Spartinivicinus marinus: one gene and its partner. The protein of the gene in region 1 interacts with the protein of each later gene in a pairwise test. Links are inferred from orthologs where the notes say so. Each region holds a gene or a part of one and is shown on either strand. Other genes may lie near its edges. The genes, in order: OQE68_RS24685 and recJ.

Evidence for each region.
Region 2: the proteins of OQE68_RS24685 (region 1) and recJ interact in binary tests that used the Escherichia coli proteins (3 or more experiments, as listed by UniProt). The link is inferred for Spartinivicinus marinus from one-to-one orthologs.

Annotation. Positions count from the first base shown.
Region 1 is NZ_JAPJZK010000001.1:5,537,465-5,540,670, reverse strand. The notes cover bases 188-3,061. They hold OQE68_RS24685 (DNA topoisomerase III), read left to right. Parts: upstream 188-570; coding sequence 571-2,553; downstream 2,554-3,061. Other genes in these bases: OQE68_RS24680 (cytochrome P450), read left to right, coding at 2,632-3,061; OQE68_RS24690 (substrate-binding periplasmic protein), read left to right, coding at 188-407. In the rest of the region: more of OQE68_RS24690, read left to right, coding at 1-187; more of OQE68_RS24680, read left to right, coding at 3,062-3,206.
Region 2 is NZ_JAPJZK010000001.1:1,002,402-1,005,693, reverse strand. What follows is about bases 13-2,972. They hold recJ (single-stranded-DNA-specific exonuclease RecJ), read left to right. Parts: upstream 13-601; coding sequence 602-2,344; downstream 2,345-2,972. Other genes in these bases: thrC (threonine synthase), read left to right, coding at 13-401. Outside these bases: more of thrC, read left to right, coding at 1-12. UniProt on the Escherichia coli protein: Single-stranded-DNA-specific exonuclease.

The DNA of each region.
Region 1 (3,206 bases):
GCACAATGAAAGACTTAAGCAAATACAAAATTGGCGCATCGATTGGATACAGTTATGGCGATGCATTTGCTAAGGCTGAAGCGGATAAACTCATCAACGTTGCACGGACAGCCAAAGATGAGACTAGCTTAAAAAAATTAGCCGCAGGCCGTATTGATTTATTCCCTGCCACCTTAGAAGTAGGCTATGCATTAATCGCTGATAAATTAGACGAAGCTTCAGGTAAACTTTTAACCAATCACCCTAAACCATTACGAGAAACCAGCTACCATTTAATTCTCAGCAAAAAAGTAGCCAATAGTGAAGAGCTTATCAAAAAATTTAATGAAGGCTTGGCAAAAATCAAAAGCTCTGGTGCTTACGATAAAATGCTAACAGATAGTATTGATGGTAAGTATCGTCCATGACACAACCCTTCATTGAAAGTTGCTGACGTTCAATGCTAGAAGCCGTTTGGTTTGATAGCTCTCAATGTCTATGTAGACTAGTACAAACTGCTTCTAGAAAAGTTGGCGCCTCCTCAACAACCTGTTAGCATACTGTATGGAATCACAGTAGCAAGAATACAGTATGCGTTTGTTTATTGCCGAAAAACCCAGTTTAGGCAGAGCCATTGCCGATGTACTCCCCAAGCCCCACCAAAAAGGGGATGGTTATATTCAGGTCGGCAATGGTGATTACGTCAGTTGGTGTATTGGTCACTTACTTGAACAAGCACAACCTGATGTCTATGACCCTGCCTATAAACATTGGAAGCTGGAGCACTTACCAATTATTCCAGAACAGTGGCAACTAACTCCCAAAGCAAAAACTAAAAAGCAGCTGGGTGTCTTACGCAAATTAATAAAACAAGCAGACCAACTCATCCATGCTGGCGATCCCGATCGAGAAGGTCAGATTTTGGTCGATGAAGTCATTAACTTTATTGGTGTTTCAGCAGCAAAACGAGCTAGCATCCAACGCTGTCTAATCAGTGACTTAAACCCAAATTCAGTTCGAAGAGCCCTGGCCAATTTACGGGATAACCGTGACTTTATCCCCCTTGCGACGTCTGCTCTAGCCCGTGCCAGGGCCGACTGGCTTTATGGTATTAATATGAGTCGGGTGTGCTCTATCCAAGGCAGAAAAGCGGGCTATCAAGGGGTACTTTCAGTTGGCCGAGTACAAACCCCCTTATTAGGTTTAGTGGTTCGGCGCGATCAAACCATCGAAAACTTTGAGCCAAAGCCCTACTACGAAGTATTTGCACTACTAAAAACAGAAAAAGGTGAACAATTTAGAGCCAAATGGCAACCCAGCGAAGCCTGCCAGCCTTATCAAGATGAAGAAGGACGAGTTCTATCCAAAAAGCTGGCTGAAACTGTCGTCAAGCGGATTACTGGCCAACCAGGGCTGATTACCGCTGCAACCAAAAAACGTAAACAACAAGCGGCTCCCCTCCCCTATAATTTATCGGCTTTACAAATTGATGCAGCCAATCGTTTCGGCTTAAATGCCCAACAGGTGTTGAGTACCTGTCAGGACTTATACGAAAAACATAAACTGATTACCTACCCGCGTTCAGACTGTCGTTATTTACCTAGAGAACACTTCAACCAAATACATACTGTCACTGCCGCTATTAATCAAGTATGCGTTCCACTACGAAAAGCAGTCGCTGAGGCTGATTTATCCTTAAAAAGCAAAGCGTGGAACGATAAAAAGGTAGAGGCACATCATGCCATCATCCCCACAGAACGAAAGCTCGACCCCAGTCGTTTATCTAAAATCGAGTTACAAATCTATGAGTTAATCGCCAAACAGTACCTCGCGCAGTTTTACCCTGCTTGGCAATACGATGATCGAAGAATAGAAATAGAAATCAGTGGTGGACAGTTTATTGCTACAGCAAGACAAACGGTAGATTTAGGCTGGAAAAAGCTATTTACTAAAAATAATGGCAAAGCAAACGATAAACTAAACAATCAAAATAACCTCAAGGAACAAAGTAGTGAAATTAAAGGCGATGACAACAACCACGATCAAGAAGCACAGCAGAAATTACCTAACTTAAAAAAAGGCGATGTGGTCCAGTGTATTAAAGGCGAGTTAGCCGAACGAATGACCCAGCCCCCCAAACCATTTTCTGATGCGACTTTATTATCCGCCATGACAGGCATCGCCCGATTTGTTAAAGCCCCTGAAATCAAAAAAATCTTAAGAGAAACCGATGGCCTCGGTACCGAAGCCACCCGCGCGGGTATCATTGAATTATTATTTAAACGACAATTTTTGATTAGACAAGGCAAGCAAATTCGTTCAACTGAAACCGGCCGCCAGCTTATTGAAAGCCTACCAGACGTGGCTACCACACCCGATATGACCGCCCAATGGGAATCACAACTAACATCCATCAGTAACAAAGAAACCAGTTATAACAGTTTTATGGGAGCCCTCTCCCATGCTTTGCCAACATTAATTACCCAAGTTAAACCTGAATCCTTTCGAGGCTTAAAAGGACAAGGCCAGAACCAAATAAAGCGTAAATATACTCGAAAAAAACAGATGAAATAATGAGTCACAACCCTCTATATTAGTTAAACTGCAAAGTACATTAGGGAACAAAACACTGACCGAAAGGATATAAAAATAATGAACAGTCAAAATAATAGAGCAATAGCTATTTCAATTTCAGAACAAGTAAAAGAAATAGTACAAACGCTTTATACTCCGCCCAATGACTGGCCTCAGATATTTCAAATGTTTCAAGGATTACACCAAACACCACCCACAGCCTGGCAACTCAATGATCATTATTATGTGGTGGCTGACTACCCAACGGTACAGCATGTGTTAAGGTCAGATGACTTTTCATCTAACCGGGTAAGAGGTATTTTTAAGCAATCAAACACTGATCCAGCTGCCTACGAGCAGTTAATCCAAGGCTTCGAAAACTGGATACTGTTTAAGGATGGTGAGTCTCATACCCTACTAAGGCGCTGCACTAACCAAGCATTTAGCCGCCAAATGCTAGATATTATGCTACCGATGATGGAAGAATGTGTTGATTTCTTATTAAGCCCTTTTTTAGCTCAACCAAAGCCTGTCACCTTTGATCTAATCAAGGAAGTGGCCTTTCCCTTACCCATGCTAGTCATTGCTAAAGCACTTGGCGCCAAAGCGGAAGATGCCTTATACCTAAAACAACTCTCTGATCGTCTGACTCG
Region 2 (3,292 bases), 4.5 Mb from region 1 along the record:
TAATGGAGCAGTTTAACGAGCAAGGTACTATTAGTATTGAGTCTTACCGCTGGGAACAGGCGCAACAATTATTCAGTAGTTGTCGGGTTTCAGATGAAGAAACTGTCTCGACGATTAACCAGGTTTATGCCGAAACAGGCTATTTGCTAGACCCTCATACCGCAATTGGTGTAAAAGCGGCGCGGAGTTGCCGAACTAATCAAGCGGCGCCAATGGTGACATTGGCAACTGCTCATCCGGTTAAATTCCCAGATGCTATTTTGCAAGCTGGACTGGCCAGCCCAGCGCTACCTCATCACCTAACGGATTTATTTGAGCGGCAAGAGCGCTACCAGGTGCTGGAAAATAAACTGGCTGATGTACAACAGTACATTCAAACTCATGGGCGCTTTTTTAAATAAAAAATAGATGAGTTTATACCCTTCGCGAATGATTTATCCCTACGCTTTGGGTATATAAACTACATTTATTTAAGGGCTACGCGAAAATGTTTATTTTTAGTAGTGCCCTAAAGAGATAGGCATTTGCCTATCTTAACTAAAAAAACACAGCTCATATTTTTCAAGCACTTTTTAGTCAGATATCTTTATAGAAAGCCTCTATGCAAAAACGCATAACCCAACGTTCTTTTGATCTTAGTCGATGCCAGTTTTCGGATTCCCTTCACCCCGTATTGCAACGTATTTATGCCGCGAGAGGAATCAGTGAAGAAAAACAACTTAATCACTCTCTACAAGCCCTTTTATCATTTACCTCACTTAAAGGAATTGAGCGAGCTGTTGAGGTAATTGCAGAGGCTATTGAGGCTCAACAACAAATTTTGATTGTTGGTGACTTTGATGCTGACGGAGCAACCAGTAGTGCTTTGGCTGTGTTAGCACTGAAAGCATTGGGTGCAGAAAAAGTTAACTATTTAGTACCGAATCGGTTTGAGTATGGCTATGGCTTATCGCCAGAAATTGTTGCAGAAGCACTGAAGTATCAGCCTGAGTTAATCATTACCGTTGATAATGGGATCTCCAGTATTGCTGGGGTAGAGTTCGCAAAAGAGCAAGGAATTAAAGTGGTAGTCACTGACCACCATTTAGCAGGTGCTGAACTGCCCCAGGCTGATGCTATTGTAAATCCCAATCAGCCGGGCTGTGATTTTCCCAGTCGTAATCCAGCTGGGGTTGGTGTGATTTTTTATGTGATGGTAGCGCTTAGGCAGCAGCTACGTGAACGGAATTGGTTTGCTACTCGACCAGAACCCAATATGGCAAATTTTCTGGATATTGTGGCATTAGGAACAGTCGCTGATGTGGTGCCATTGGACGACAATAATCGAATACTGGTTCAGCAAGGGTTGAAACGGATTCGTGCAGGGAAAGCCCGGCCAGGTATTTTAGCGCTTATTGAGGTAGCTGGTCGGCATCGGGAACAACTGGTTGCAACCGATCTGGGTTTTGCTGTAGGGCCAAGATTAAATGCTGCTGGGCGTTTGGATGATATGTCCTTAGGTATAGAGTGCCTGCTAACAAATGATCATCAACTAGCAAGAGAAATTGCTTTCCAACTAGATGAATTAAATCGTGATCGCAAGCAGATTGAGTCTGATATGCAACAACAGGCGTTAACTGAATTGCAGCGATTACAGCTGGATCAAGAGGAGCGGCTGCCAACGGGTATTTGCTTATTTGATGCAGCTTGGCACCAAGGTGTTATTGGCATTTTAGCTGCCCGAATTAAAGAGCGAACCCATCGCCCAGTGATTGCTTTTGCTGAAGGAGATAATGGGGAAATTAAAGGCTCTGCTCGCTCTATTCCTGGTTTCCATATTCGTGATGCACTGGATGTGGTGGATAAAAAATATCCTGAACTGATTATTAAGTTTGGTGGTCATGCGATGGCAGCAGGTCTTAGCATTAAGCATGAAAATTTTGCAGCTTTTAGCCAGGCCTTCCAAGAAGTGGCTGCCAGCCAGTTGACTAAAGAGCAGCTGGAAGCGGAAGTATTAACCGATGGCGAGCTAGGCTGCCACGAAATTAACTTATATCTGGCATCTTTAATAAGAGAGGCAGGGCCGTGGGGGCAGCACTTCCCTGAGCCGGTTTTTCAGGGATATTTTCAAGTTGTTCAACAGCGCATAGTGGGTGAAAAGCACTTAAAACTATTATTAAAACACCTTAGCGGAGAGTTATTTGTTGATGCTATTGCGTTTAATGTTGATTTAACGGTGTGGCCTGATCAGTCTATCGCGCAGGTCAAGCTAGCCTATAAACTTGATGTGAACTATTTTCGGGGTAAGCAGAATTTACAGCTGATGATTGAGTATATTGATCCTGTAAAGCCAAACAGACATTGATTCTCCATTTCTAAATGGCTGGCATTCGGTTAAAATGCCAGCTTTTTTACGCAAGATTTTTTGGAAACTATTCTCAATGCAAGAAATTAATCCGATCCTGCAAACGATTGATGACTTAAAGCACCGTACTGAAGTACTCAGGGGGTATCTTTGACTATGCTGGCAAGCAGGAACGGCTAGTTGAAGTTGAACGTGAGCTAGAAGACCCCAGTGTTTGGAATGAGCCTGAGCGGGCGCAGGCACTAGGTAAAGAAAGGTCTCAGTTAGAGTCAGTCGTAGGCACGATTGATAAACTCTCCCAGGGTGTTGATGATGCTAAAGAGTTACTGGATATGGCGATTGATGAAAATGATCCCGATTCAGTAACAGAAGTAGAGGCTGAGCTAAGTGAAATGTCGAACTTACTTGGTCAGCTTGAGTTCCGGCGGATGTTTTCTGGCCAGATGGACCCCAATAATGCCTATCTTGATATTCAAGCCGGTTCTGGTGGCACAGAAGCTCAGGACTGGGCCAATATGCTACTACGGATGTATTTGCGCTGGGGTGAGCAAAAAGGTTTTAAAACTGATTTGATTGAAGTATCAGCCGGTGATGTGGCTGGTATTAAAAGTGCCACCATTCAGTTTTCGGGTGATTATGCATTTGGTTGGCTTAGAACCGAAACTGGCGTACATCGGCTAGTGAGAAAGTCACCTTTTGATTCTGGTAATCGACGACATACCTCATTTGCATCAGTATTTGTTTCACCTGAAATTGATGAGGATATTGAAGTAGATATTAATCCGGCTGATTTACGGATTGATACCTATCGTTCCAGTGGGGCTGGTGGTCAGCACGTTAATACGACAGATTCAGCCATCAGGATTACTCACTTACCTTCAGGTATTGTTGTTCAGTGTCAAAACCAGCGTTCGCAGCATCAAAACAAAGATAAAGCCATGCAACAGT